DNA from 3 places in the Lysinibacillus sp. C5.1 genome. Region 1 is predicted to be linked to each of the others. Evidence: riboswitches for the same ligand, from Rfam matches in the RefSeq annotation. Region 1 holds a riboswitch; each other region holds the start of a gene.
The links. Region 1 has a riboswitch for thiamine pyrophosphate ahead of I5435_RS00985 (IS3 family transposase). Riboswitches for the same ligand answer to the same signal wherever they lie in the genome.

Region 1 (10,898 bases):
ATTTCTCGATGCCTTTTGTCATTTTTACTTCGTTATTTTGCTAGTCCCAATAAGCTTTATAACAAGTAGCTACATTGGAAGACTATCGTACATATTTCAATCTTCCTTCGTTCTAAAGCTTTCGCATCTGTCACTTAGACTATCTTTACCGTTTACTATTCAGTAGATTGGCGTAAGCTGCCTCAACTGACTTAAAGGTAACTCCCCCACTCACTGAAAAAGTAATATGCAGTGGAATTCATTTTTTATTGTTTCCTTTTACTATGTATATCTGTCATCGTCATATAGGTGTTCTTGTATACCATTTATATGAAAATTCCACAACTTTGTACTGTTCTTATTCCTAATGTCGCTAAAATTTTTTAGGCATTGATACGTGACAACTATTACAAAACTGGAATGGAGGAAAAAAGATGTCGATTCGAATGAAACTATATATTGGATTTAGTACAATCATTCTTTTATTACTAACTATTTCCTCAATCGCTTACTACCAACTGAATCACATTAATAATTTAAATAAAGACTTATTTGAAAACCGTGTTTATAAGCTGATTCAAGTCGATAAAATTGTCATTGCTTCTTCAATGCAGAGCAACTATCTTCGTTCATATATTCTCGAACCCAATGAAGCAACCATTAAAAACCTCGAGGACCAAGAAAAGTTGATTCAAGACAAGGTGGAAGAGCTAGATAGCTTATTCACTTCAGAAACGACACAAAAGCAAATGGAAGTTATTAAAGCCAATCAGGCGATTTTTGAAAAAGCAGCACTGGAGATTATTAATACATACAGTCCCGATAATTTACAACCTGCCATTGACATTCTTCGAACAAAAGCACGCCCTGCTGCTGCTGCAATCCAACAAGCCGCACATGAAATTGCATTTTATGAGGAAAGACAAGTACAGTTAGCACGTGCTGAGTCGTCAAAAGTGGAAACTATAAGCTCATCGATTATCTTAATTCTCGCTGCCTTTTCCACAAGTTTAGCCTTTCTCATCGCCTTCATTATGACAAGGATTATTACAAAGCCTGTCAATCGCCTAGCTAAGGCAGCAAATAACATTGCTACCGGTGATTTACGTCAAGAGGATGTGAAAGTAAAGACAAAAGATGAGATTCGAAAGTTAGCCGATTCATTTAATGTAATGAAAGCAAATTTGCGCTCTCTCATTGACAATATAGCGATCAATGTAGAACATACTACTACAAGTGCAGGAGAATTAGCCGCAAGCACTGACGACGTTACTTCTTCTTCAAATGACGTTGCTAAACGCGTAGAATTAATGGCTCGAGGCGGTAGTCAGGCTGTCATGACAGGGCAAGAAACCGCTATGGCCATGGACGAAACTGCACGTGGAGTCCAGCGCATCGCTGAAGCCACACAGATGCTTCATTCGAAAGCGCTTGATACACAAAGCGTTGCGACTAATGGTGAAAAGATGTTGCAAAAGACCGAAAATCAAATGATGGTTATTCAACAATCTTCAGATAAGACAAATGCGCTTATTAAACAGTTAAGTACGCAATCGACTGAGATTGAAAATATAACGAAAGTCATTACTGAAATTACCGATCAGACCAACCTACTAGCTTTGAATGCTGCCATCGAAGCAGTGCGGGCTGGCGAACATGGGCAAGGATTTGCTGTCGTGGCAGATGAAGTACGTAAATTAGCGGAGGAATCCAAAATATCAGCCAACCAAATCATTAACTTAATTAATGATATTCAGCAAAATACATTGGAAGTCGAAAAAGCGGTGAGCGTTACAGTACAAAATATTGATGAAGGCGTTTCTTACATTCAACATGCGCAAAACGCATTTAATGGCATTATGGGCGCAATTGAAGATATGGCATCCGAAATAGAAGACGTTTCTGCTTCTACTCAACAAATTTCTGCAAGTACTGAAGAGGTTGCTGCATCTGTCAATGAAATGTCTGCGGTAGCAAAAAACGTGGCAGAACAATCCGAAACGATTTCAAGCGCAATTGAAGAACAAACATCCACCATCCAAGAAATGAATGCTGTTGCACAATCTTTAAACGACGGGGCTACCACCCTTCAAGCACATATAAATAAATTTAAAGTCTAAAAAGCTAAGACAAAAAAGTGTTAGATTGATTGCAGTCAATCTAACACTTTTTGCTACTATGGTGAATCGGATGTTGTCCGCGGTTTATCGGTGATTTCTTTTGTTACTGATACAATCGGCTACCAGCTTTTTTAAACTCTTGAGCCTTTTCCTTCATTCCTTGATGGATAGCTTCTGTCGTATTTAAATCTTTTTCTTTAGCATAGTTACGAATATCTTGAGAAATTCTCATACTGCAAAACTTAGGGCCACACATTGAGCAGAAATGGGCTGTTTTTGCTCCCTCTGCGGGTAATGTTTCATCGTGGTATTCTACTGCTCGTTCTGGGTCTAATGATAAGTTAAACTGATCGCGCCAGCGGAACTCAAATCGCGCTTTGGATAGCGCATCATCTCTTTGTTGTGCCCCAGGGTGCCCTTTCGCTAAGTCAGCCGCGTGTGCCGCAATTTTATAGGTAATGACCCCTACACGAACATCTTCTCGATTTGGTAAGCCTAAATGTTCCTTCGGTGTCACATAACATAGCATCGCTGTGCCAAACCAGCCAATCATCGCTGCGCCAATGGCAGATGTAATATGGTCATAACCTGGCGCGATATCCGTTGTAAGAGGCCCCAATGTGTAAAAAGGTGCTTCTTTGCAAACTTCCAATTGTTTGTCCATATTTTCTTTAATGAGATGCATCGGTACGTGCCCAGGTCCCTCTACCATTACTTGTACATCGTGCTTCCATGCAATTTGCGTTAACTCTCCTAACGTATCAAGCTCCGCAAACTGTGCCTCATCATTGGCATCAGCAATTGAACCTGGGCGTAAACCATCCCCTAATGAAAAAGCAACATCATACGTTTTCATAATTTCACAAATTTCTTCAAAATGAGTATATAAGAAGTTTTCTTGGTGATGGAATAGGCACCATTGCGCCATAATCGAACCACCACGCGACACAATGCCCGTTACGCGATTAGCTGTGAGTGGTACGTAACGAAGCAATACGCCTGCATGAATCGTAAAGTAATCCACCCCTTGTTCAGCTTGCTCGATCAACGTATCACGATACACTTCCCATGTTAAATCCTCGGCTACACCATTGACCTTTTCGAGTGCCTGATAAATTGGCACAGTTCCTACAGGTACAGCTGCATTACGAATAATCCATTCGCGGGTTGTATGAATATGCTTGCCAGTAGATAGGTCCATTATATTATCTGCGCCCCATCGTGTAGCCCATGTCATTTTTTCAACTTCCTCTGCTATAGAGGAAGAAACAGCCGAATTACCAATATTGGCATTAATTTTGACATGAAAGTTTCGGCCAATAATCATCGGCTCTGCCTCTGGATGATTAATATTGGATGGCATAATGGCACGTCCTGCAGCAATTTCTGCACGTACAAATTCTGGTTCAACATGTTCACGAATCGCTACAAATTCCATTTCCGGGGTAATAATCCCTTGTCTTGCATAATGCAGTTGTGTCACGTTGCGACCTTTTTTTGCACGTAATGGTTTTCGGGAAAGCTCCGGAAAAACGTTTTCCTTCATACGAGGGTCGTCTGCTTTGCGGAAGCCATTATCCTCTGGTTTAATCGTCCGCCCTTCGTACTCCTCTACATCTCCACGCTCTTTTATCCACGCACTACGCAATGCAGGTAAACCTTTTGTAATATCCACTTTGTAAGTTGGATCCGTATAAGGACCGCTCGTATCATAAACACGTACTGGTGCATTATCTTCTTCTCCAAAACTACCCGTTGTTGGGCTTAGCTGAATTTCACGCATCGGTACTAAAATATCTGGGCGTGTTCGGGACTGACCCCGATATATAAGACAATAATCAAAAAAGCATTACTCAACCAGTTGTCGGTATTGAACCGGCGACTGGTTGTTTAGTTTCGTTTGAATTCGGTTATTGTTATAATAGTTTATATAGTCTTTGACAGTTTGTTCTACGATGGCCGTCGTAGTACTGTTCAAATTGTCTAAGTAGAATGTTTCAGACTTTAACACAGAATGAAACGATTCGATTGGGGCATTATCAGCGGGCGTACCTTTACGGGACATGCTCATGGTAATGCCTTTTGCTTTTACGGCCTGTTGATAATCATACGATGTGTATACCGCCCCTTGGTCACTGTGCAACGTACACCCTTCGGGCAAATGATGAAGTTGAGCTAATGTATCCAGCACAAAATCAGTATCTTGGCAGTCTCCAATCGAATAGGCAATAATTTCACCATTATATAAATCTTGAATACTTGAAAGATACAACTGTTTTTGACCAAATGGCAAGTAAGTAATATCAGTTACGAGCTTCTGTAACGGTGCGGTGGCTTCAAAATCGCGATTTAATAAATTTGCTGCGATTGCATAAGGTTGTCCTGTTCGTTTCCGTTTTTTCACTTTCACGCGACATTGCCAACCATATTTTTGCATGATACGTTGAACCACTTTATGATTGACGCACATTTCTTGACGTAAAAGTGCTGTAATTTTTCTGTAGCCATAGCGAAATTTATTTGCTCGACAGAGTTCACCGATACGTCTCTCTATTGCTTGACGAGACCTTGCATCGGTTGATGCCTGTTTCCAACGATAGTAGGTAGATCGTGCAATCCCAAAGTGTTTACAAATGTCCTTTACAGACATCATGCTTCTTAGTGACGCAACTAACTGTACAGCTACTTCTCCAACCACTTCCTCTCCAACTCTGCGTACTTTTTTAGCACCTCAATTTGTTGCTTTAAATAACGGTTTTCCAATGCTAATTTCGTTTGTTCATTGTCCGGTTCAGGACCCTTATTAAAGATATATTGTTTGCCTACAGGTTGTTTCAAACGATTGACTTCACCATTTCTATACCAACGCACCCATGTTTCGACCTGTGTTTTATGGCGTATATTTAATTCCAATAGAATCTGTTTGACAGGTACACCTGCTAATCGCATCTTAATCGCTTTCATTTTTACTTCATAGGGATAACTCACTCTTGTTCCCATAGAAAAAACACCTCCACATTGAAATTTAAGTATCTATACCCGAATTTCAATCGAAGATGCTTTTTTTATTTGTCTATACCTATTGGGGTCAGTTCCTTCCTTCTACATATACTTTTTTACTTCCGTCAAAACTTGTCATAATGGTAATGTTCTTTTCGCTAACTGTTGTCATATACTATTCCGCTCCCTTTTCCATAAATTTTCAAAAAGGACCGAATCTAGCTCACGCCAATAGGTAGCATTACAAATAAAAAAGCCGAATCCAAAAATATTGGATCCGGCTGTACATGTAAGGTTTATTTATCGCAAAAAATTCTAGGAGTGCGATGTTCATTAACTTTCCCACGCTGGTATGAGCCAGATCAGGTCCAAAGGGTCAAGAAACCTCTATGCGTTTCCCTCTCAGCCCGACTCATCGGACTCCCCTAGTTATAGCTATTAAGTTTGATGATAGTGTAACAGATTTTTCTAATAGATGGAAGTTATAATTAGATTTATCTTGCTATTATCCTCGAGTAATTACGTAAATAGCAGTTCTGCTAGATAAATGACAATTGTTACTGTTAGACAGCTAACAATCGTGGAAAAAAGAACCGTTTGCGCAGCAGTTGCCGACTCAACATCATATTCTAATGCCAAGCTAGAGCTATTGCGTGAGGTCGGAAATGCACTTGCAATGAAGAGTGACTGAGCGACAACACCATCTAAACCGAGGACAAAAATAATAAGCAATGCAACGGCTGGGCCTACTACTAGACGTGTAATGCAGCTAACAAACACCGTTTTATTGAACATGGACTTGATTTCAAGCTGTGATAGTTGTGCACCCAGTGTAATAAGCGCTACGGCAATAAAGCCATCAGCTACATGGTCAATAGGAATACGGATAAATTGTGGAATGCCAATATTAAAGAAATTCATTGCCACCCCTATTATAAGGGCATGAATAATGGGCATTTTCAGGAAGTCCTTTATGATCGCCATCCCTGATTTAGTCGAAGAGATTAAATTATATAAACCATATGTATAGGTCGTCATATTTTGAAAAATAACGAGAATCACTTGGATTGCCACCCCAATGGGCTGCGTTGCGAAAATCATTTGTGCAACTGGAATACCATAGTTGCCGGAGTTAATAAGGACAACACTATTTTTAAACACTGCCGTCTCTGTTTTCGCTAGACCAAGCCCCTTCGCTAAAAAATGACTAAGCACCATTTGACTGCCGATAAAGAGCACAATAAATAATGCCACTTCCCCCAGCACTGATAACTCCACACTTGTTTCATATAAATTCACAAATACCGCAGCTGGCATAAAACAATACGTAATGAGCTGAGATAATGCTTTTAAATTAAAAGAAAATTTCTTTTGTAAAAATGCACCAAGTACAAGCAACACTAAAATAGGGGCAACTATTTTAAAGAAAATCATACCGAGATACATCATGGAGGTGACCCCCTTTCATCTCTTTCTATAGTAAAACTGTTCACGACATGGGTCAATGCTCCCCCGCTAGTATAAGTTTACATAAAAAAGAACTGCCCCTTGCTAGGACAGCTCCTTTTTATGTTAGTAGGTTTTTGCTTTGCTTCGCGGGTAAATCTCTTTGCTCCACGGGTATCACCTTGCTTCGCGGGTAAATCACCTTGCTCCGCGGATATCACCCTGTTTCGCGGGTAAATCTCCCTGTTCCGCGGATATTTCACTCTATTTCGCGGGTAAACCACTTTGCTCCGCGGATATCACCCTGCTCCGCGGGTATTTCATCTTGCTCCGCGGGTAAACCACTTTGCTCCGCGGATATCACCCTGCTCCGCGGGTATTTCACCTTGTTCCGCGAGTAAATCTCTCTGCTCCGCGGGTAAACCTCCCTGCTTCGCGGGTAAACCTCTTTGCTTCGCGGGTAAACCCCTTTGCTTCATGGGTATCACCCTGCTTCGCGGGTATTTCACCTTGTTTCGCGGATAAACCTCTCTGCTTCGCGGGTAAACCCCTTTGCTCCGCGGATATCACCCTGTTTCGCGGGTAAACCTCCCTATTTCGCGGATAAATCGCCCTGCTCCGCGGGTAAACCTCCTTGCTTCGCGGGTAAACCCCTTTGCTTCATGGGTATCACCCTGCTTCGCGGGGAAATCTCCCTGCTCCGCGGGTAAATCACTCTACTCCGCGGGTATTTCCATCTCGCTTTATTAAGCAAGTTTAAATCGATTCACGACCTCTTGGAGTTCTTTAGAAATTTGGTTCATGTTGTTGATAGATTCTGCGACCTTTTCCATTTCTGCCTGTTGGTCTGCGGCTGATGCACTCACCTGTTCTGCAGAAGCAGCAGTTTCCTCTGAAACGGCAGAAATACTTTGAATCGCCGTAATGGCTTGGTCCTTTTGCTCCAACATTTGTGAAAGCTCTGACAATAGTTCATTAATTGCTGTTGCAATTGATTGAGATAGCTCGTTATTATCCTTAAAAGCTAACTCTGTATTTTGTACCGATTCATTTTGCGCTTGCATTAAGCTTGCATTGGAAGCAATAACGGATACCGTTTGCTTTGAATCTGCTAGAATGCTAGAGACCGTTTGTTTAATGACTTCTGTTTCGTTTTTAGACTGCTCTGCCAGTTTACGCACTTCCTCTGCTACTACTGCAAAGCCTTTGCCGTGTTCTCCCGCTCGAGCAGCTTCTATACTTGCATTCAGTGCTAATAGATTCGTTTGCTCTGTTATTCCTTGAATAGATGCAATAATTTGATTGATATTGTTAATATTGCTAGACAAAGATTCCATTTGACGTTGGATACGTCCATTCATTTCATTCGTTTCCGCATTTCGGTCACGTAAACTTTCCACTTCTTTCATGCCCTGCTCTGTAGAAGTTTGTGTTTTGATTGACAGCTCGTCCATTTGCTTTGACAACCTTGTAATGGCGTCAATTTGGTCAGATAAGTCAATCATTCGATAATTCGTTTCTTCTGTATCCTCTGATTGTTTTGATGCACCTTGCGCTATTTCGTTAATTGCGACAGATACTTCCTGACTTGATGCTACAATTTCATTAAAGGCTTCATGAACATGGTCGGATGATTGATTGAGCAATGTTGAAGAATTTAATACCGTATGTATGGCATCATTCGTCTTATCCAGCATATTATTATAAGCTAATGCAACAGCACCAATTTCATCGGATTTTATAAATTTATCATCTATCTTTTTCGTTAAATCGCCTTCTGCTGCTGTTTCAATCGATGTACGTAAAACCTTTAAAGGCTTCAACTGCTTATATATAAACATTGCACTAGCAGCGGCCATTAAAATTACCATAATAATTGCTGATACAATCGTGAAGACAAGGATTTTATTATACGTTTCTAATATTTTAGAATTAGGTAAAACTAATTGCACTGACCATACTTCATCGATATTTTCTAACATCATGGGAGCAAAAGCATTAAATGATTTTTCCCCAAGCTGCTTCGAGTCTACATATAGACTGTCCGGTTTTCCTTCATCCATAGATTGTCTAATACTTGTCCAATCAACCGCATCCTGCATATTTGTCCCATCTAACTTTTCGTTAATACTATTGACCGTTAACATGCCTTGATCTGTAATAATGCCTGCATAACCACCATCAGGCTGTATAGAGTCAGCTAATTCCTTTAAAAAGTCGATAGATAAGTCGGCTGTTAATACGCCAAAATATGTACCTGATGCGTTATACAGTGGCACAGCAATAGTCGTCATCGAGATAGTTTTACCGTTCACATTATAATCATATGGCTCTGTTAATACAGCACGCCCTTCTCCTTTTGGAATCCGATACCAAGCATCTTCCGCTTTCGGATCGTCAATTCCTTCTATAGGGTCTGTGTTGATTTGGTTGCCATCTTTAGTTAGGTAAGGGATAAAGCGATTTTTTACATCAATTAATGCCGTATCAGTAGTTGGTCCAACTTTTACCGCACCATTTTCTATAACGGCCCCTACACCAAGTAAATCATCATTATTCGTTAAATTCGTATTCAGTATATCCATTACACTTTCTGTCGAAAGCGCATCATTTTTTTCCATTGCTTCAACAATACGTTTTGTTGTTTGTAATGTATCATTAGCTTTTTTAAACCGTTCGCTCATTTTTGCAGCAGATAACTCCGCATTTTGCAGCGTTGCCTTCTCTGAATCATCAACACTTTGAGTATGCAGAGTAGCGCTAGTTACCAATGTATAAGCAACAAATAATACTAAAAATACACCTAAAATTAAAGAAGTGAGCTTTAATGCAATACTTTTGGATTTTTTCATTACAAACACCTCCATTTTTATAAAATAATCATAATGTATCATTGGTAGTATAACAATAAAAGTTTCACTGAATTTACCAAGCAACGTAAAGTTTTCAATTAATAAAGTCTGTTTACAATCCTATTTGTCGTAAATAAGACGTATTGAGTTAAAGAAAACATCGGACCTTTTTACCTATTCAGCTAAAATATGCATATAAAATCCTTAAGCTATGATAAAATTAAGTATAAAATATAGGAGGTTTGCCCATATGAAACACAAAAGAAACCTAGCCTTGCTTGCACTAGTAGCAGTACCTTCACTTATCTATTCAACACCTATAACGTCTGCCTCAGCTGCTGATCATTCGGCACATGCCAAGACTGCTTACATATATAATAATTACTATAATGCTAACGTTAACAACGTTATCCAGTTGATTTCCAATATTAATGATACATCCTTCTCGTTTCAGCCATACTTAGAAGCTGCACTAAAGGCGTACAATGCGTTAACAGAAACTGAAAAGCAATATGTAACGAATTATGGGACACTATCCAATCATCAACAAACAAGAGTAAGTTATCGTCGACTAGCTGCACAAATAGAAGAAAAATTAGCTTCCGTTGACTCTACTTCTGTTAACTATTATCAAAATGTAATTGAAACGAGAGATTGGTACAATAGGTTAAATGCTGCGCAAAAAACCTTTGTAAGTGAAGCAACCCAAAAAATACTGACGTCAACAATTACACCGAATACTTCTGTTGATAAAGTTGTTAATAAAATTCAATTGTTAAACGCTTCTCGACTTAGCTTCCATAAAGATGTGGCAGAGGCGCGCGCTGAGTATAATGCATTGCGAAAATTCTCCAATGTTGTTTTACCTTCAGGGATTGAAAAACAATTATTAGATGCCGAACAGGTCGTTATATTGGATAAATCCGCAGCGAAGCAAGTAGAAAATACCATTGCTGCCTTATCGCCAAAAACGTCTACAACACAGGATGTCCAAGCAGCAAAAAACGCTTTTGAAGCATTAACACCCGTACAACAACAGCTTGTTCCAAACGTTTGGAAATTAGTAGACTTTGTAAAAGGGAAATATAAACTACCTGAAAATGGTCATACAATCGATACACCAACATTGTCAGACTCGGCAGCAGTACCTGGTAAAAACACACTAATGTCTAAGAGTAGAAGAAACACGTATAAAGCAAAAATTAATGTTGCTGATTCTGAAAATAAAAATGAACGTTTTGTTTTAACAACGAAAGCAAATATGGTCTTAATCATCCCACCGCTCAATACACTTGTTAATAAGGATTCGGGTGTAATGGATGTTCAGCTTACAAGAAACTTAAATCGCATTACTTTCCAAGCAGTATTAAATAATAAACCTGTTAAATTTGATGCGAATATTGAAATTATTTTAGAAAATTTACCTGACAATGCTTCCATTGTTCAGCTTAATGAATTCGGTGACCAAGAGCCTGTTTCCTATACAGTCAATGGCAATCAA
Region 2 (10,898 bases), 2.1 Mb from region 1:
TGTTTTCCTAAGCTCAATTACATTGTGGAAAGTGGCGAAGCTCGTTGTGATAGCGGCAGTAGTCGATAGAATGACCCAACCATCAAAGCGATGCCCAACTTGCAGCGGTTGTTGTAAAATCGTTTCCATAACCGGAAAGGATGCTATTTCTTGAGCTGTTGGCACTGTAGGAGCTTCATCGACCGCTTCCATATAAACAAGTTCTATTGCGGTATTTGTAATACGATAAACTTTTAATAAAATGACACCGCCATTATTTTCGATTTGTGCAATTGACGTTTTATCGATATAGCTTGTCTGAAGTGTGTAACTAGCAAATTCGTTGCCTTCACCTTGAAAATAAGCTGTTGATCCATCTGGAGGGAAATAGTCAGTTATCAGTCCTGCATCTAGCTGTTTTGTATTTTGCTCATCTGTTTGGGTCTTGTCATGATTCGTTGCAAGGCTAGCTTGTTCCTGACGCTCAGTTTTTGGATTGTTTGCACAGCCAACAAGAATGAGTGCTAGACATAAGAATATGATTTGTCTCATATCCAACTCCTTTGCCATTTTTCTTTAAGTATACGTGAAGTGACGACTAGATACGAATATTAACAGAACCAGCTCTCTAAAAATGTAATGCGTTTTTGCGTTGCATCCACTTTGACACGTAAACCAAGTGGCATTGCGTGCAATGGGTGTGTATGACAACAATCCACCTCCGCCAAGATTGGGATGGCTAACCCGTCCAGCTGTTCTAACAGAACATCGTATGGTTTTCGTCCTGTTCCTTCATCATCGTATTGCTCATGTTTACCTAAAATAATTGCGGAAATGTTGTTAAAGAAGCCATGTAATTTTAGCATGGCGAAGTTTTTCTCCACTACAGCAATCGTTTTAGATGTATCTTCTAACAGTAAAATATCGCCTTCTTTTATTTGTGGGAAAAAGGGGGTTCCTATAAAACCATACATTGTATTGATATTGCCACCAATTAAACGACCTTCCGCACTTCCTTGTTGTACGGTAATCCATGCATTATCATGTTGTGTTTTTTCTACAGTTTTTTCAAGCCAATTAATACGGTCGTCCGTCCAGATAGGGGGAGTGGGCATTTCATAAGGAATTGGCACGTCTTGCATAAACAACTCTTTAAAATATTGTTCTGTGTAGTTGACGAATGGTGGGAATTCACCGAATGTGGATGCAACAGAAGGACCGTAAAACACCGGAATGCCAGTCTTTGCATAGATAGCAAGTAGGATGGCTGTTACATCCGACAAGCCCACAAGTATTTTAGGCGTTTGTTGTAACGCTGCATAATCTATATAAGGCAACATACTATTTGCATTTGTGCCTCCCATCGTAGGTAATATCATTTTCACCGTAGGATCCCGTAGTAAATCATTGAGCTCTTGTGCACGCTCCTTTGGCGTACCAGAACGGTATGTATCACTTTTGCCAGTTAATAGACCTTCCTTGATGGTAAAGCCGAGTGCCTGTAATCTTGCCTTACCTCGTTCATAACGTGCTTTAGCAAGTACTGAAGCTGGTTTGGAGGGCGAATAAATACCAATAGTATCGCCTTGTTTTAATGGGGAGAACATAAAATACCTCTTTCCAATTATTTAAGTTGTAGCCCATTATACATGATTTTACAACTATATGGGTGAACTCTACTACTTTATGAAATAGATGCTACTATCAACAGAAATTTAGAACATTTGTAGCAAAGTTGATATTGTTATGTATGTTAACCACATTCTAGGAACTTGCGATACTGTTTAGAATTGACTATGATAATGTCAGAGTCAAAAAATGGGGGCGATTTGATGTATCGACAAGTAGAAGATTTTCTAAACGACTGGTCAATTGCAGCGGAAGGAACGGTTCAAGTACTAAAAGCAATAACGGATGACAAGTTAGAGCAATGTATTGTTGAAGGGCATAATTCGTTAGGTTGGTTAGGCTGGCATTTAGTTGGTGCAGCAGGCTATTTTAGTTATTTAGCAGGTTTAACAGTGCCGATGATTCGTCAAGAAGATCCAGTTCCAGCTACAGCAGCTGAAATTGTAGCGACCTATGAAAAGTTAGCCAATAGTATTAAAGAGGAAGCGGCAAAGCTATCAAATGAGGGCTTACTAGAAGAAGTGAACGGTTTTAAAGGACCGATTTCTAGAGGCGCATTATTACGCGCAATGATTGATCATCAAACACATCATCGTGGACAAATGACTGTACTATTACGACAAGCTGGTTTACCTGTACCAGGTGTATTAGGACCAACGAAAGAAATGCAATAATCTAATGAGACGGCAAATACAAGCAGTATTTGTCGTTTTTTAATTTCCAAAATAAAAACTCCCCCAAGTAAGTGGGGGAGCATCATACTATGAAACGTTATTTAGAGAAAGGTTTAGTTTAAACCTTGGCTGTCTTTCCACTCTAAAAACTCATCATAAGTTAACTGTTTGTCTAAAATCGTACCATCTTCACGGATTTCAATGACACGGTTAGCAATTGTTTGGATGAACTGATGGTCATGTGATGTGAAAATCATGGCACCTTTGAAGCGGATTAACCCTTCATTTAGCGCTTGAATGGACTCAAGGTCAAGGTGGTTCGTTGGTTCATCAAGTAAAATAACATTAGCAGTTGCTAACATCATTTTAGACAACATACAACGCACTTTTTCTCCCCCTGATAAGACAGAAGGGGATTTTTTCACTTCTTCACCAGAGAATAGCATGCGACCTAAGAAACCGCGTAGGAAGCTTTCTGTTTCATCATCAGGTGAATATTGACGAAGCCATTCTACTAATGATTTTTCAGAGCCTTCAAAGTATTTATCATGATCGTTTTCGAAGTAGCTTTGAGATGTTGTGACACCCCATTTAAATGTACCAGCATCTGCTTCTTTTTCTTCCATTAGAATATCAAGAAGCGCTGTTTTTGCCATCGGGCTACCTAGTAATACGATTTTATCGTCTTTATTCATTGAGAAGCGAATGTCTTTAAATAACGTTTGACCTTCTTGACTCGCTGTCAAACCTTCCACTGTTAAGACATCATTACCGATTTCACGACCGATTTGGAAGTTGATAAATGGATATTTACGGCTAGATGGTTTAATATCGTCAAGCTCGATTTTATCCAACATTTTTTTACGTGATGTTGCTTGTTTTGACTTTGATGCATTGGCAGAGAAACGAGCAATAAACGCTTGTAATTCTTTAATTTTCTCTTCTTTTTTCGAATTTTGGTCTTGCGCCATTTTTTGCGCTAACTGAGAAGATTCATACCAGAAATCGTAGTTACCCACATATAATTGGATTTTAGAGAAATCCAAATCCGCGATATGTGTACATACTTTGTTCAAGAAGTGACGGTCATGGGATACGACGATTACTGTGTTTTCAAAGTTAATTAAAAATTCTTCTAACCATTGAATTGCTTTTAAGTCAAGGTGGTTGGTAGGCTCATCCAGTAATAGAACATCTGGTTGACCGAATAAAGCTTGTGCTAATAATACTTTGACTTTGTCAGAACCTTCAAGGTCACCCATTAACATATAATGAAGGTCATCTGAGATGCCTAAACCGTTTAATAATGTTGCAGCTTCTGATTCAGCTTCCCAACCGTTTAGCTCTGCAAATTCACCTTCTAATTCAGCAGCACGCATGCCATCTTCATCAGAGAAATCTTCTTTTGCATAAATTGCATCTTTTTCATTTTTTACATCATATAGGCGTTTGTTACCCATAATAACAGTATCTAATACTGTATGCTCATCATATTCGAAGTGGTTTTGTTTAAGGACAGATAAACGTTCGTCCTTACCCATAGAAACATTTCCTTCTTGTGCTTCAATTTCACCAGAAAGAATTTTTAGGAATGTTGATTTTCCTGCACCATTTGCCCCGATTAAACCGTAGCAATTCCCCGGTGTGAATTTTATATTTACGTCTTCAAATAGTTTACGATCGCCATAGCGAAGACCTACATTACTTACTTGAATCATGCAAGTTCCTCCTTTTTTCACAATGGCTCTAGTATATCATGAAATATGTTCCATAGTCTATAAACATTATGACAGCAACGTTTATCGTTCATTGATTTAGTGATTAGCCCTGTTGCTGCCCCAACTACTTCTAAACTGTTACTAAATAAATATACATTCATACCTCGATTTAATAAGATTGTGCAATGAGTATGTCGTAAACCATGCAAAGTAATTTTGTGAAGTGAAGTTTAAGCAGAAAAGGAGATTTTACCTATTAACTGAGGAATTGGAACAACAAACGTTATCTCTGTTTTAAATGAATTGTAATGCAGGGTATCACAGATTGTAACTTGATACACTTAATTAAACCAAAATTGGTGATAATTATTGATAAAGTTAGTTATTTGGCAATTTGCCCTATAAGTAAATATAAAAAAGCACCGTTTCTCGCATTAAAATTGAGAAATTCTCGTTACTCTAGAAAAGCGCACGATTGTGGAAAATCATAACCATATTTCTTCTTAAACTAAAGCCTTCGTTCGTTTAAAAAGAAAGGCAAATCTATAAAGAATAGTACATAATTATTATACGGTTCACCTTAATATAGTTAGTTTCCATTATATATATATATGTGTGTTTACCAGCGATTCATCGCTATTTTCACCAAGACAATGTATAATAAGAAAAGCAGAAGAAGAATTCATTTTTCCTCTAGTGAAAAAAAGAGGTGCACTCACTTGAAACAATTTGAAACAGCATTACCTGAGCAGTATGAAACATTAAAAAAACAGGCCAATTATACGTCTAGCTGGCGAGAGCGTTTAGCCGCAGTCGAAATATTATCGGCTTATCAACATGACAAAATCATAGATATATTAAAAAATCGTATGGAACATGATACTGTCAACAAGGTCCAATTAGCAGCCTATGAAGCACTTGTGGCGCTTGGCGAGGACGTAGAGAAACCATCACCTGCACGTTTTGATATTATCAAAGGAACAGACAAAATTTTCCTACGGGTTAAAAAGAGCTTGCCAAAGGACCATACAGTGGCAGATTTTGCGGATAAACTAAAACGTATGCGTTTAGATGTCTTTGATGCGTATGAAGGCGACAAAGGTGCAGAATTTATGAACTGGTTAGAGGAACGTTGGGCAAAATTGTAACAATAGTTTTACGACTTATGAAAGCAAGTCATTCTCTCCGATTGTGGAGGGAATGGCTTTTTCTTATCTTACGCTGCGGTTCATCGAAACTAATATTAAATTGAATTACTTCTTTTATTGATTATCTATCTTTCTTATTTAATTATAAAACAAACAACTTATTAAACTAACCTGCTCCTTTATTTAAAGTGTAAATCTGCACAATTTCTTAGCTCCATAACGATTTTCTTTAAATTTTGTTACTCAAGAAAATGGCCCGATTGCGGAACAAGAACAATCCTGTCTATCAACCTCTGTTCCAAAACTCGTAATAATCGTTTACATAACAACTGAAAAAAGCATTAACAAGGGTAGGAACAATCCTTATAGTTAATGCATTTATGAATCATTTATAATAAAGTTTGATTAAAATCTTGTGTTGATCGGCCGGGTTTTTTTGTTTAACAAACAGACCAGTTAACGGAATAAATAGGTAACTTAATTAACCTTTATCCGTCTAAAAATCTAAGGAGGGATAATGTGAAAGTGTCAAGATTACTCTGGGGTTTGGTTATTTTCGTTTTATTAACTGCTGTTGGATGTTCTAATTCAGCGGATAAAGCCAAAGTAGAAGTTTATACAACTGAAAATTCTAGTGCGGGAGAGATTTTAAAATTAGATCCTGAAGCCGATATATTTCAATTCAATGGAGTGATTTATAAAACTGGAATTGATTGGGTTGAAGAACTAACTTTAACAAAAGACGAGCAGGTAGGACAAATAAAAACAAAAAACGATACAGATACCAACTTTGAAGACGAAATGTCGAACAAATTACCTGTTGGTGCAAAAATCTTTTCGGTTAAAGAAAAAGAAGAAATTGGAGGACCAATTTTACTCGTTGAATCAGAAGGTAAGCTTTATAAATACTATGGGCTTGTTGAAGGTTAATCAATTTTCAAATATCCCAAAATGGCACGATTGTTGAACAACATAGCTTGAAAATGTTCAAACTTTTTTATAAAAATCTCATATAACCATGCAGGACTAATAACAAATTTAGAAGCGGAAGAAGTAGCTAAACAATGACATGATTTGCATAGCGCACTGTTGCAACTAAATCCATAATTAAACTTACATCTTTTCTTAAAAATAGATTTCTATGAATTTAAAGCTGAACTCTGTGTTTTAATGAGTTCAGCTTTTGTACTATAAAGATTTGATTTTATTCTAATAATACATTATTGAACAATTAAATCGGTAGTGCTATACTTTAATTTGTAATTTAATACAATAATTGCTAGGAGAGCTGGTGTTGCCAGCTGAGAGTAGAGCCGTAAGCTCATGATCCTTTTACCTGATCTAGATTATGCTGGCGTAGGGAAGCAGATAGGATATTGTCTATTATACAAGTCCTTGTTTCCTTATTGTGGAAGCAAGGGCTTTTTTATCTTTCATTAATGGGCTGTATAACCCTCATCTAAAGATTGAGAGAAGCGAAGAAGAAAGATGGGGGATAACTGCCTGTAAAAGCCGATTGGTTCGACTAACCATCAAGTGGGGATGAAGAAGTCCCGCTTGATGGAAGTTGCACTTTATTTGCTATAACATTTTAATTGAATATTGAAAAGACCACTAGGGGTGCACGGATGTGCTGAGAGAGGAAACTCAACTCTTTGAACCTGATCTAGATCATACTAGCGAAGGGAAGTGGCTTACTTTTTGTACTTCAATGTACAAGATTTATAGCCACTTCTCTATGCTTGAGGGGTGGCTTTTTGTATGGAATTATAATGAAAGGAAGTGAACAACAACTTAATTTCTATTTTAGATATGAAAGAATAGGATGATTTAAGAAATGAATAAAAAAATAGCGCTCCATATCATTACAGATGGCCAGCATTCACTACATGAAGTGGTCCATTTTGTAACTAAGTTTGAACCCTATATAAGCTATTTGCATATTCGTGAGCCAAGTTGCACTGCTTCTGAACTCTTTGATTGTATAAGAAAATTAAAATATGCAGGCTTTCCATTACAAAAGATTGTGATTAATGATCGAATCGATGTTGCACTTGCTGCGGATGTTTCTCATGTGCAAATAGGTTATCGTAGTATTCCTGTAGCTATCGCAAGTGAGAAGTTCTCAAATCTTAAAATTGGTGCATCTATTCACTCTCTTGAAGAGGCTACAAATACAAAGGCCAATTGGTTACTCTATGGACATATTTTTGATACAGAAAGTAAGAAAGGAATCGCTTGTCGTGGAACAAAATTATTACAACAGCTTGTAAGCAATGTATCTATTCCTGTGATTGCTATCGGTGGAATCACTCCGCAAAATACAAAAGAAGTATGTGCGTCAGGAGTTTCAGGAATTGCAGTGATGTCAGGAATTTGGCAGGCAAATGACCCTATTGAAAAGGTAAAAGAATATGCTCTTCAACTTAAGGAGTGGGAAGACGAAAAGTTTCGATAGTATGATCATCATCGGTAGTACAATCGCACATTGACTTGCTGAACGCGTTTTCACGTAGCAATTCTTGAGAAAAAGGTAATTGCAGAGGGTGCTTCACATGTAGCTGCTGGATTACTAGGGGTTCAGCACAATGGGATGACGATCCTTTGTATGAAATGGTAAGAAAAAGTCGAACATTATTTCCAAAAGTAGCCGAAAAAATCCGTGCAAAAACAGGTATTGATATAGGGTACGAAGTGAAAGGAATATACAGGATTGCAAATTAAGAAGAAGAATTTGAACGTATTCAACAAATTCGCTTTTGGCAAGTATCAGCTGGAGAAGCAGCATTGTTGCTTTTTTCAGAAGAATTAAGAAATTTTGAACCAAATGGAAGTGATTTCCTTAAAAAGTAATCGCCCATTACTTAATGCTCCTATATTTTTAAAACGATTTTATATTGTATCAAAACGTTATAGTAAATACGTCACTGGTGCAACGATAGAGCCAAATTTATATCAAGAAATGTTAAAGCAATGAGTATTGTAGACATATTACAAAAGGCATTTTCTATTGTTTCAGCCCTACAAGATGCGAGTTGGGACCGAACATGGGCAGGATTACGAAATGGAGGCAGACGTTATATGGAAGTACATTCGACAATTCAAGGGCAATTTGTATCAACAGGACATTATCGTTATAGCATATTGCTAAGCCCATTCGTAGGAGAATATATGTCAGAATTAATGGTGAAACACTATGATTATTAATGGAAATAAGATGGAAGTTCCAGACCATGTGAAAACAATTGAGAGCTTATTGATTCACTTAGGGCTTCAGGAAAAAATAGTTGTTGTCGAACAAAACGGCGTAATTTTGAAAAAAGAAAATTATTCGACAGTGGTTAAGTCTACTGATTCTATTGAGATTGTTACATTTGTCGGAGGGGGTTAACATGTATCAAATTGGACCATATACATTTACTTCAAGATTATTACTAGGAACAGGGAAATTTTCAGATTTTGATATTCAAAAAGGAGCAATAGAAGCATCAGAAGCTGAAATTTTAACATTTGCTGTGCGTCGTATGAATATTTTTGAACCATCCCAGCCTAATTTGCTAGATAAAATAGATTTATCAAACTATCGATTATTACCAAATACTGCTGGTGCGAAAACAGCTGAGGAAGCAGTACGTATTGCTAAACTAGCAAAAGCATCTGGGTTATGCGATATGGTGAAAGTTGAAATAATCGGGTGTGATGATACATTATTGCCTGATCCATTAGAAACATATCGTGCATGTGAAATGCTTTTAGCAAAAGGGTTTATTGTACTACCGTATACTTCAGATGATGTCGTTCTTACTCGGAAATTACAAGAACTGGGGGTTCATGCCATTATGCCAGGTGCGTCGCCAATTGGTTCAGGACAAGGAATTTTAAATCCATATAATTTACAAGTTATCATTGAACAAGCGACAGTACCTGTTATTGTAGACGCAGGGATAGGTACTCCGTCTGATGCAGCACTTGCTCTTGAACTAGGTGCGGATGCAGTCTTGCTAAATTCAGCAGTTTCTGGTGCGAAGAATCCAGTGCAGATGGCAGAAGCTATGAAACTAGCAATTCATGCAGGTAGACTAGGTTTTGAAGCAGGAAGTATAGAGAAAAAAGAGCGGGCTCAAGCTAGTAGTCCTTCACAGGGGATGAGTATTATTGATTAATCGCTATTCAAGACAGGAACTATTTTCATTTATAGGACAAGTTGGCCAAAAAAAAATTCAACAAAAACACGTACTTATTGTTGGAGCAGGAGCATTAGGTAGTAGCAATGCCGAAATACTTGTACGTGCTGGAATAGGTAAGTTATCCATAGTGGACCGAGATTATGTAGATTGGTCAAATTTACAACGCCAACAACTATACAGTGAAGAAGATGTGTTTCAACATTTGCCAAAAGCTGTTGCTGCAAAACAAAGATTAGAGAAAATTAATCGTGATGTGCTGATTGAAGCGTTTGTTCTAGACATTTCGTCATCTGAACTTTTTGCGTTTCAAGATGTAGATCTAATCATCGATGCAACAGATAATTTTGAAACACGTTTCTTACTAAATGATTTTGCAGTCAAGTATGAAATTCCATGGATTTACGGAGCATGTGTAGGTAGCTATGGTATTACATATACCATTTTGCCGCATGAAACACCTTGCCTACACTGTTTGATGGAAATCATTCCTTTATTCGGAGGGACAACTTGTGATACTGTAGGAATTATTGCGCCTACAGTTACGCAAGTTGTGTCACATCAAATGGTAGAAGCATTGAAAATCTTAGTGGAAGATTGGGAAGCAATCCGAAAAGAATTATTGGCATTTGATTTGTGGAAAAACGAGCAAACAAAGATCAATGTAAAAAGTTTAAAAAAGTCTACATGTTTGACTTGTGGATTAAACCCAACCTATCCATATTTAACGAAAGAATCAATCACCAAGGTTGCAGTACTATGCGGTCGTAATACGGTTCAAATTCGTCCTGCAAAAACAAAGTTAGTTAATATTATTGAGTTTGAAAAGAACCTGGCTCCACATGTTCAACATTTGAAGTCAAATCCATTTTTAATTCATTTTCAAGTTAATCAAAATCAGATTATTCTTTTTCGGGATGGACGTGTATTGATTCATGGAACGAATGATATTGTAGAAGCGAAGAAAATCTATCATCAATATTTTGGATGAGGATAGGTATAAAATGTTCCATATTTCCGAGGGCAAGTAAGATTTCATGTAATGGACATCATTTTCAAGATTTATCTGACCAAGAAAACTATCGTTTAAAAGCAAAAGTAGATAATGCAATAATTGGTACGAACGTGAAAATTGTTGATGAGTTAGGCGATGAAGTATCACATGATAGCATATCTATTGGGGAAGTCATCGTCAGAGATAATATTGGGATGAAGGGCTATTGAAAAAACGAACAAGCAACAATATTGTCGATAAAAGATGAAAGACGGCGACCTTAGCCGTGTATTTAAGCTAGTTTAAATTATTTTTAATACCTCTTTTAAGTTAGTATAAAAATGAAAACTTAGAGGAGGTTTTTTTATGTACAATCAACACATTTTGTATTTCAACGTTTTCGACTTTTTCAACCTAATAATCTCGAACTGCTAGCGAGGGAGACAGGTCAATTGAACAAATGCTAATAAAGCATATCCATCTACTCTTTCAATCATATCAGCAGTATTGCTAAGGATAATAATCCAGCAAGCGAGAGAAGATACAAACATGGTAAACTTTTATATGTACTA
Region 3 (10,898 bases), 2.3 Mb from region 1:
TTTGGCAAGCTCTTTATTCGGACGACGCTGCAATTCTTCAACAATCATGACATTTTCTAAAATCGTCCGCCACGGTAATAAGCAAGGTTGTTGGGGCATATAGCCAATGCTACCTGTTTTTCGTTGAATATTGTCTCCATTTAACAAAATAGCTCCGCGATCGACAGGCGTTATTCCTCCTATCAATTGAAAGAGTGTGCTTTTTCCGCTACCTGAAGGACCAATGATTGCCACAAATTCACCTTCCTGTACGGTAAAGGATAAATTATACACTACTTCAAGCGAGCCAAAGGACTTAGATATGTCTTGAATGTTCAGCATGTGCGCCCCTCCCCTTTACAACAAGCTTTTCTACAAAACGAATCACACTAAATAACAATAAACTTAATAAGACAATCGCAAATATCGCTACAAAGACGCGATCCGTTCGAAACGATGATTGTGCGAGCGTCATATAAACACCAATTCCCTTTTTTGCACCAAGCCATTCAGCAATGACCGCTCCCATCACACTATAGGTCGCCGCAATCTTAATACCGGAAAAGATAGATGGATACGCATAAGGCCATTCTAATTTCCAAAATGTTTGCCCCTTCGTAGCACCAATCATTGCAAAATAATGTTTGAGCTCAGGAGAGGTTTGGCGAAACCCATCCATCGCCGCGATAACGATTGGAAAGAAGCAAACGAGACAAATAATAATCAGCTTGGGTAACAGGCCAAAGCCAAACCAAATAATTAATAATGGCGCTAAAACGAGCACTGGCACATTTTGAGACACAATAAGAATCGGATAAACAAACGCTCTAATGGTTGATGAGCGATGTAAAAATACCGCAACGCTTAAGCCACACATCACACCAATAGCAAGCCCTAATAATGCTAGCTGAATCGTGGCCCAAACATGGGGAATAAACGTTGAATACGATTCAATACCTTCAATCATAATGGCACTTGGCGCTGGCAATAGCCAATGCGGGATATCAGCTACACGTATAATAAGTTCCCATATGAATAAGAGGAAGGCGATAAAAATAATCGACCTTCCTTTCAGCATTACCTGTTTCACCCTCGATATTTCTCCGTTAATGTTCCCATTGTAATACCAGCTGGCTGATATAAAATTTTCACTTGTGTAATAACATTGATAGCGCCTAAGTCAATCATCTTTTTATTCATCTCTTCAATAATTTGTAACAAAGTGGATAATTCACCCTCCATTGTTGTTTCCAGTGGATGCACCTCATAGTGCACACCGGAAGCATCGATTACAGCTATTGCCGCATCTACAAATGGGATCACATCCTCATATTTTTCTGTTTTAGGTATGATTTGTACACTAATTAATGAATTCGCCATTTATTTTGCTCCTTTCTTTGGTAAGAAGTCGTTTGTAAATGCTTGTTGTGCATTAAAGTCGCCTTCTAAAACGTTATTCTGTGTCATCCAGTCCGCATAGTTTTCCCAAACTGCTAACTTTTGTTCTCCCCATTGCGCCGCATCATCTTGATATTTACCCGCTAACCATTCCTGACTTTTATGCACAAGCTCTTTATCCAAATCAGGTACCGCTTCAAGTAAAATATCAGCCGCTTCACTCGGATGCGCTATCGCATATTCATAGCCTTTAGCAGTAGCTGCGACAAATGCCTTTACGACATCAGGATTATCCTTTATCATTTTTTCATTCGTTGCCAATACAGGTGTGTAATAATCAAGCTGCTCACTATAGTCGGTTAAATACTGCATATTTAACTTTTCCCCACGAAGTTCTGCCTCAATACCTGTCCAAGCATAATAAATCCACGCAAAATCAATATCCTTTTGCATCATTGTGAAAAAGTCGATATCTCCCGCATTGACGATATCTAATTTGTTTATATCAGCATTTTCTGTTTGCATCAGTGACTGTAAAACAGCTTGTTCCACTGGAGCACCCCAGCCACCATAGGTTTTTCCTTCGTAATCTTTTGGTGATGTAATGCCTTTTGAAGCAAGTGATGCAAAACCTGAAGTATTATGTTGAATAATTGCAGCAATCGATACAAGTGGTACACCTTGTACACGAGCTTGCGTAATGCCTTCTTGGATGCTTACGCCAAACTCTGATTTCCCAGACGCCACAAGCTGATCAGCACCTGCATCACCTGGTAAAATAATCTCTACGTCTAAGCCTTGCTCTTTAAAATAGCCAAGCTTTTGCGCCACATAAAGTCCCGTATGATTCGTATTAGGTGTCCAGTCCAGTACAACTGATATTTTTTTTTCTGAACTGGCTTCCTCTTTTTTGTCTTCTTTTGCGCTACATCCAACTAATGTAATTAGTGCAGCAACCATAATGATTAACCATTTTTTCATGCTATATCCTCCTAGCAAGTAATTTGAAAGTGTTCATGATTGAATGTTTCACCAGAAGAAAAGCGTATGCTGTTTTTAATCCGTTTGCAGACGATGCTCATTGTTTTCTAACTGCTTAAGGGAATTCTTCATCCTTAAACAAAAAACGCCTAGGAATTATCCCAGGCGTTTGCAAACGGTATCAAAAAATAGTGTACGAATATTTTTGAATAGATGTTCCCTACGCTGGTACGAGCCAAATCAGGTTCAAAGGGTCAGCATCTGAACGGACGCAATCTCAGCTGGCAACTTCCAGCCCCCCTACATTCTTAACTTATGAACTTTTCGTTGATTATTATACCCCTATCTATCTTCAAATGACAAGCTCGTATTTTTAAACCTTTAAAATCAGCCTTGCTGTCGATGCCTATCATAAGCGAGCAAACTTCTTTCTAATTAGTAATTCGTTTTCCAAAGCATTTTGCTAGATGAAAAAAGCCCAGTTCTGTATAAGAACATGGGCATAATAAATTATTCCTCTTCTTTTTTCATTTTCATTACATGAGAAATGGTACCGTCTGTAGCGATATCTATTTTAAAGGAGCCATTCGAATGGCGATCTGCGCGCGTTAAACCTTTGACATCAATGATTTCTTTTACGCCTTTTTCTGTTTCAACAATGACTTGCTCCTTATCACTTGCTTTTACTACCGCAACTATACGATGTGGATTGGCTTTTAATTCGGTTAACACTTTTAAACCACGTTTTGCTCTACTTGCCATATCGACTTCAGCGACATTCATCTTCTTCACAGCACCTCGTTGGGTAACAATCACGACATACTCTGTATCAGACGGCTTTAATATTGTTACACCAACAAGTACTTCCCCATCTTTTAACGTGATACCTTTCACGCCACCCGTTTTAACACCTGTGACAGGAAGTTCTTCAATTGGGAAGCGGATAGCGTAGGCTGTATCAGTAATCAATAACAGCTCTGCCTCGTCTGAAACAATATCGGCCATGATCATTTCATCGCCTGATTTGACATTCATCGTCTTAATAGGCTTCGAATAACGAGTTACTGCATAATCTGGCAGTGGCGAGCGCTTAATTTGCCCTTCCTTTGTAGCGGTTAAAATATAGGTGTTTGGCTGGTCAAAGGAATCAAAACCATAGACTGCAATAATTGTTTCATCTTCCCCTGTTGGCACAATACTTGAGATATGCTGACCAAGATCTTTCCAACGAATATCCGGCAATTCATGTACAGGCTGATAAATATAATTCCCACGATTTGTGAACAACAACAGATGATGCTGGGTATTTAACGTTGCCTCATACAGTAAATAATCGGAGTCTTTCATGGCAAAATCTTGTCCATTAGATGCTGCATGCGAACGTGTGGATGTACGCTTAATATAGCCATCCTTCGTCACTGTGACCACAACATCCTCACTTGGAACAAGCACGTCTAACGTAATTTTAATTTCTTCAATCTCTTGTTCGATTTTCGAACGGCGTGGTTCAGAAAAACGTTTTTTAATGTCGAGTAATTCTTGTTTAATGACACGTACAAGTTTCGCCCCGCTATGCAAAATACCTTCTAGTTTCGCAATCAGTGCATTTAACTCATCTTGTTCACGACGTAGCTCTGTAATATCCGTATTCGTTAAACGGTATAATTGTAAGCTCACAATCGCCTCCGATTGCACTTCAGTAAAGTCAAATTTCACCTGTAAATTTGTTTTTGCGTCGCGCTTATCATTCGATGAACGAATTGTTGCAATTACTTCATCTAAAATCGACAGTGCTTTAATCAAGCCATCAACAATATGAGAACGGTCTTTTGCCTTTTGTAAATCATAAATGGAGCGGTTTGTCACCACTTCTTTTTGATGGGCTATGTACGCATCAAGTAGCAGTGGCAATGTCATCATCGTTGGACGACGATTATGGATCGCAATCATATTAAAGTTATAGGCTACTTGCAAATCAGTAGTTTTAAATAAGTAATTTAAAATGCCCTGTGCTGGCACGTCTTTTTTTAACTCAATCACGACGCGTAAACCAGTACGGTCTGATTCATCTCGAATTTCTGCAATGCCTTCCAGGCGTTTATCGACGCGTTGTTCATCAATTTTCTTTACAAGATTTGCCTTATTCACATCATAAGGTAACTCTGTAATAACGATTTGCTCTTTCCCACCTTTTAATGGTTCAATGGCTGCTTGAGCTCGAACAATAATTTTACCGCGTCCAGTTTCATATGCCTTTTTAATACCATCGACACCTTGAATAATCCCTCCTGTTGGGAAGTCAGGGCCTTTAATCACCGTCATTAGCTCATCGACAGTCGAATTCGGTTGATCTAAACGCATTAAAACGGCATCTAACACCTCATCAAGTGCATGTGGGGGAATATCTGTGGCATAACCAGCAGATATTCCTGTCGACCCGTTGACAAGCAAATTCGGGAAGCGAGCAGGCAATACTGTTGGCTCCATATCCTGATCATCAAAATTCGGTACAAACTCCACTGTCTTTTTACCGATATCACGTAACATTTCAGCTGCAATTGCTGACAATCTTGCTTCTGTATAACGCATCGCAGCAGGTGGATCTCCATCAACAGAACCATTATTTCCGTGCATTTCAATCAGCATATGGCGCGCTTTCCAATCTTGACTCATTCGCACCATCGCTTCATATACCGAACTATCACCGTGTGGATGATAGTTACCGATTACATTCCCGACCGTTTTGGCAGACTTACGGAACGGTTTATCGTTCGTATTGCCTTCTGTATACATCGCAAATAAAATACGTCGCTGTACAGGTTTAAGACCGTCGCGCGCATCTGGCAACGCTCGGTCTTGAATAATATACTTACTATAACGACCAAAACGGTCTCCCATTACTTCTTCTAATGGTAAATCTTGAAACTTTTCCGTACTACTCATGCTTGGTCCTCCTCTTGTTGGATGAATTCATTGTCTAAAATATTCGAATCATCCTCCATGCCGAAGTTAACATTTGCTTCGATCCATTTACGGCGCGGCTCTACCTTATCGCCCATTAACGTTGTCACGCGACGCTCAGCACGTGCCCCATCTTCAATCGTGACACGAATTAACGTCCGTGTCTCAGGGTTCATCGTTGTATCCCACAGTTGGTCAGCATTCATCTCACCAAGTCCTTTATAACGTTGTAGGATATAGCCTTTCCCCACTTTTTTAATGGCTTTTTGTAAATCATTTTCGGTCCAAGCATATTCAATGACCTCTTTTTTCCCTACACCCTTTGATACTTTATAAAGTGGTGGTAACGCAATAAATACTTTACCAGCCTCAATTAATGGGCGCATATAACGATAGAAGAATGTTAATAGGAGCACCTGAATATGTGCGCCATCCGTATCAGCATCGGTCATAATGACAACTTTATCGTAGGCTGAATCTTCTACTGAGAAATCCGCTCCAACTCCTGCACCAATAGCATGAATAATTGTGGAAATCTCCTCGTTTTTCATAATATCTTGGAGCTTCGCTTTTTCGGTATTAATGACTTTACCGCGCAACGGTAAAATCGCCTGAAACGTACGATCTCGCCCTTGTTTCGCTGAACCGCCAGCAGAATCACCTTCGACTAAATATAATTCGTTTTTCGCAGCATTGCGAGATTGTGCAGGTGTTAGCTTTCCTGAAAGAATCGTACTTCCTTTTTTACTTTTCTTCCCGTTACGAGCATCTTCGCGTGCTTTTCGCGCCGCTTCACGTACTTGTTGCGCACGAATCGCTTTTCGCACAAGCGATGCAGACAATTCCGCATTTTCTTCTAGCACATATAAAACTTGTTCAGAGACAACACTATCGACTACCGAACGCGCTTCACTTGTACCGAGCTTTCCTTTCGTTTGCCCCTCAAATTGTAGTAAATGTTCAGGAATACGGACAGAAACAATTGCTGCTAAACCTTCGCGAATATCTGTCCCTTCAAGATTTTTATCTTTATCTTTTAGTAATCCTATTTTCCGTGCATATTCATTGAAAACTCTTGTCAAGGCAGCTTTTGCACCGGTTTCATGCGTACCACCATCACGTGTACGGACGTTGTTTACAAACGATAAGATTGTTTCTGAATAACCATCGTTGAATTGGAAGGCAAATTCAACTTCGATATCGTCTTGCTCACCCTCTACATATTTGACAGGATGAAGAACATCTTTTTCCTCATTCAAATACGCAACGAAAGCTTCAATGCCGTTTTCGTAAAAGAAAACATCACCTTTGCCTTCCTCGCGTTGATCAATTAACTCAATTTTTAATCCTTTTAATAAAAATGCAGACTCACGTAAACGTTCTGCCAGTGTATCATAATTAAATTTTGTGACGGAAAAGATCGTGTCATCTGGCAGGAAATGTACAAGTGTGCCTGTTTGCTTTGTCTGTCCGATTTCTTCTAAAGTCGTCACAGGATGTCCACCGTTTTCAAAACGCTGTTTATATTTTTTGCCATCGCGATGAATCGTCACTTCTAAAAATGTCGATAAGGCATTAACAACGGATGAGCCAACACCGTGTAAGCCGCCACTCGTTTTATAGCCGCCTTGTCCAAATTTACCACCTGCATGTAAGACTGTGAAAATAATTTCAGGGGTAGGTTTGCCCATTTTATGCATACCTGTTGGCATTCCACGTCCAAAATCGCGAACGCTTAAACTTTGATCTTTATGAATTGTGACAATGATATGAGAACCAAAGCCAGCAAGTGCTTCATCCACCGCATTATCTACGATTTCATATACAAGGTGATGAAGTCCTCTGCCATCTGTGGAACCGATATACATGCCGGGTCGCTTTCGTACCGCTTCTAATCCTTCTAATACTTGAATTGCGTCATCATTATAGACGCTAGGTGACTGTTTATTCGCCAAAAGATTCCCCTCCAAAAAACAAACGCATGTTCTGATTACGTTCTCATCCTAATAATAATAGCATTTCCTGTCAATAGCTAGTGACAGATATATATTTTTTTAATTACGCTACAACGTAATTGCTTCTATGAACTTTGTTTAGAGGCCAATCAAGGGCAGGCTGCTGTCATGAATGACGGCACTTATTTTAAGCTTACTGCCTTGTACGACCAAACAAAAATCCACGACAACTGTAGAGGCGCTATCTTCACTAAAGCGAGCATTGAACGCCTTCTAATTACTTAACATTACAGCCTACCAAAACATCATCGGTAGGCGTTTTCTGTTGAGTGATGATTTTTAATAGCTTCACAAGAGAAATTAAAGATAGACTTCTATTCTACCAAAGGAATGTATGATTGACAAAATTGCCATTTTACCTATATTTTAAGAAAGCACTTAGGTATTAATACAATACTAGTTCCGAATAACCGTACATAAGCTATCATAAGCCTGTGACTTTTGAAATCATGAAGTACTATTTCCTTTTGTATTGAATTCAAGGCTCATGATGAAATCTCCTTCATATCATTGTAGATTAAAGAGAAAAAGTGTAAAATACTTGTTACAAACTATTAGTACCAAGTGTTATTATTTGGATGAAAGGAGTCCACCTATGTTAAACGGACTTATTATTTTATGTGCCTATCTCATCGGCTCTATACCTTCTGGGTTATGGATTGGCAAAATATTTTACAAAACAGATATTCGCGAGCATGGTAGTGGCAATTTAGGGGCTACCAATACTTTCCGTATATTAGGAAAAAAAGCGGGTTTAGTGGTGACGGTGATGGATGTTTTAAAAGGAACAGCAGCCGTGTTACTAGTGACGCTACCAGTATTTGCTGATGTCACGATCCACTCACTTATTTTAGGGCTTGTTGCGGTCATTGGACATATGTTCCCAATCTTTGCAAATTTCCGTGGCGGTAAAGCGGTTGCTACTTCAGCTGGCGTCCTTCTAGGCTATTCTTGGCCTTTATTCATTTTACTATTCATCACTTTTATCGTAACATTAAAGCTCACGAAAATTGTCAGCCTCACATCCATGATTGCGGCACTCGTCGCATTAATTTATTCGATAATCTATTATTTTGTGACAGGCGACTTTGCATTAGGGATTTTAGTAGCCTTTTTATTTACCTTTATCATTTATCGACACCGAGCAAATATTTCGCGCATTAAAAATGGCACGGAGCCAAAAGTTAAATGGCTTTAAAAATGAAAGGAGTTCTCGCATGAATATCGCACTGACAGCGCAAGCTTTACAATGGTTTAAAAATGAAATGGAAGTCGAAAAAGGTGATTCAATTCGCTTTTATGCTAGATATGGTGGCTCAAGTCCATTTCATGAAGGTTTTTCCCTAGGGATGACACGTGAAGAACCAATTGAGATAGGCGTTCAAACTGTAGTAGACGATGTCACATACTATATTGACGAAAAAGATTTATGGTTTTTTAACGATTATACCTTACACGTTGATGTAGACGAACAACTTCACGAATTAAAGTATGACTATAAAAAATAACACAGTATTTCCTTTCGCTATTGAAAGGAAATGCTGTTTTTTTTTCAAAACTAAACCATCTTAAGTTAACTCGTTTTGGTTTAGCTCTCCGCAAAATTGACCATCCTCATACTAGTCAATCTATACTCTGAGGAGGAATATAAATGCCCGTTTCAGAAAACAACAATACCTCCCAACAGCCATTATCGAATTTACTGCACACTTCGCTTTCAGAAAATATTTTTACAATCAAAGAAGCACTTGGTCATAGTAATGATGTGATTATTCGTGAAATTATTATCGACAAACTTGATTGTTTAGCTATCGCCATTATCAACATTGATGGTATTTCTGACAAAACTGTTATTACGGATTTTATACTTGAAAATCTACTGCTTGAAATTGACAACGAACCGGAAAATAAAATTGACAACATAAATGACTATATGAAAAAACATTGTTTAGCGGTAGGTGATGTAAAAGATCTTTTTGATTTTACCGCATTATTTACGTCCATTTTAAATGGTGAGACCGTCATTTTATTAGCAGGGCAATCCGTGGCAATTGGAACAGATACTAAAAACGCAAAAGATCGAGCCGTCACCGAGCCACAAACAGAATCTGTGATTAGAGGGCCCCGCGAATCTTTTACTGAAACATTGCGGACCAACACAGCACTCATTCGTCGCAAAATAAAAAGCCCTAATCTTTGGATAAAATCTCGGGTCATAGGAGAGGTAACCCAAACAGATGTAGCTGTTATGTATATCAATGGCATAGCCAATGACAAAATTGTACAAGAGGTGCTTGACCGACTAGATCGAATTAAAATTGATGGTGTATTAGAAACCGGCTATATTGAGGATTTTATTCAGGACTCGAAATATTCCATATTTCCAATGATTTATAATACAGAACGGCCAGATGTTATTGCCGGTGAATTATTAGAAGGTCGAATTGCGATATTAGTGGATGGAACACCTCTTGTGTTAACCGTCCCTGTCGTATTTACATCCTTTTTACAGGCTGCAGAAGATTATTACCAAAATTGGATTATTAGTTCCCTAATCCGCCTTTTACGTTTTTTTGGTATTTCGCTTGCATTAATTATGCCTTCTTTATATGTGGCTATTACGACCTTTCATCAAGAAATGCTTCCGACGCCAATGCTTATTAGTATCGCTTCACAGCGAGAAGGCGTGCCCTTCCCCGCCGTCGTTGAAGCACTAATTATGGAAGTTGCCTTTGAAATATTGCGAGAGGCAGGTCTACGGATGCCAAGAACGATTGGTCCAGCCGTATCCATTGTCGGTACGTTAGTAATAGGACAAGCTGCCGTGGAAGCTGGCGTAGTATCCGCGGTGATGGTCATTATCGTGGCATTAACAGCCATTTGTAGTTTCCTGTTTCCTTCTTACAGCTTATCAAATACGATTCGTGTCCTACGCTTCCCTCTTATGATATTAGCTGCGATTTTTGGTTTATTTGGGGTGATGTTCGGCATTATGATGATTATCCTTCATTTATGTAGTTTAAGATCTTTTGGTGTTCCATATATGAGTCCATTCGGGCCATTAATTGTAAAAGACCAAAAAGATGCGATGGTCTTGTTCCCACGCAGAAAGTTATTGACAAGACCCCGACTGGTTAGTCAAAAAAATAATGTTCGAGAACAACAATATCACGAAAAAAAGAACTAAACATTAAAGTGCAAATGAGGAATCCATCATGTCAAACAGAAAGATGATTTTGTTATTCTTAATCCTCACTTTATTATTGAGTGGTTGCTGGAGTAAGCGAGAATTAAACGAATTAGCAATCGTCGTGGCACTAGGTATCGATAAGGTCGATGAGGATTTTGAAGTTTCCATTCAAGTAGTAGATCCGAGTCAAATTTCTTCAAAGCAACCATCCAGTGGACGCGCACCCGTTGTTACCTACCATGCTAAAGGAAAAAGTGTGTTTGAGGCCATTAGAAGAATGACAACGTTAACACCTCGGAAACCTTATTTTGCTCATTTGCAAATTGTCGTAATAGGTGAAGAATTAGCAGAGGCAGGCTTAAACGAACCACTAG

Region 2: it holds a riboswitch for thiamine pyrophosphate, as region 1 does, so the genes downstream of both, I5435_RS11345 (thiamine phosphate synthase) here and I5435_RS00985 (IS3 family transposase) in region 1, are expected to answer to the same signal.
Region 3: it holds a riboswitch for thiamine pyrophosphate, as region 1 does, so the genes downstream of both, I5435_RS11950 (ABC transporter substrate-binding protein) here and I5435_RS00985 (IS3 family transposase) in region 1, are expected to answer to the same signal.

Annotation. Positions count from the first base shown of each region.
Region 1 is NZ_CP066226.1:206,775-217,672, reverse strand. It holds gene I5435_RS00995 (methyl-accepting chemotaxis protein) at 414-2,099, shown strand; partial or broken gene thiC (phosphomethylpyrimidine synthase ThiC) at 2,203-3,897, opposite strand; one part of gene I5435_RS00985 (IS3 family transposase) at 3,949-4,826, opposite strand; one part of gene I5435_RS00985 (IS3 family transposase) at 4,826-5,099, opposite strand; TPP riboswitch at 5,422-5,536, opposite strand; gene I5435_RS00980 (AEC family transporter) at 5,619-6,548, opposite strand; gene I5435_RS00975 (methyl-accepting chemotaxis protein) at 7,292-9,397, opposite strand; gene I5435_RS00970 (hypothetical protein) at 9,648-10,898, shown strand, end outside.
Region 2 is NZ_CP066226.1:2,337,284-2,348,181, forward strand. It holds gene I5435_RS11315 (hypothetical protein) at 1-531, opposite strand, end outside; gene I5435_RS11320 (S66 family peptidase) at 591-1,586, opposite strand; gene I5435_RS11325 (DinB family protein) at 1,812-2,282, shown strand; gene I5435_RS11330 (ABC-F family ATP-binding cassette domain-containing protein) at 2,396-4,000, opposite strand; gene I5435_RS11335 (HEAT repeat domain-containing protein) at 4,720-5,148, shown strand; gene I5435_RS11340 (hypothetical protein) at 5,668-6,078, shown strand; TPP riboswitch at 6,420-6,528, shown strand; TPP riboswitch at 6,755-6,853, shown strand; gene I5435_RS11345 (thiamine phosphate synthase) at 6,986-7,606, shown strand; partial or broken gene I5435_RS11350 (FAD-dependent oxidoreductase) at 7,563-8,355, shown strand; gene thiS (sulfur carrier protein ThiS) at 8,345-8,539, shown strand; gene I5435_RS11360 (thiazole synthase) at 8,541-9,311, shown strand; gene I5435_RS11365 (MoeB/ThiF family adenylyltransferase) at 9,304-10,323, shown strand; gene I5435_RS11370 (hypothetical protein) at 10,320-10,556, shown strand.
Region 3 is NZ_CP066226.1:2,474,953-2,485,850, forward strand. It holds gene I5435_RS11935 (ABC transporter ATP-binding protein) at 1-321, opposite strand, end outside; gene I5435_RS11940 (ABC transporter permease) at 296-1,057, opposite strand; gene I5435_RS11945 (thiamine-binding protein) at 1,066-1,359, opposite strand; gene I5435_RS11950 (ABC transporter substrate-binding protein) at 1,360-2,358, opposite strand; TPP riboswitch at 2,559-2,670, opposite strand; gene parC (DNA topoisomerase IV subunit A) at 2,869-5,301, opposite strand; gene parE (DNA topoisomerase IV subunit B) at 5,298-7,274, opposite strand; gene plsY (glycerol-3-phosphate 1-O-acyltransferase PlsY) at 7,930-8,532, shown strand; gene I5435_RS11970 (HesB/YadR/YfhF family protein) at 8,552-8,842, shown strand; gene I5435_RS11975 (spore germination protein) at 8,986-10,521, shown strand; gene I5435_RS11980 (Ger(x)C family spore germination protein) at 10,550-10,898, shown strand, end outside.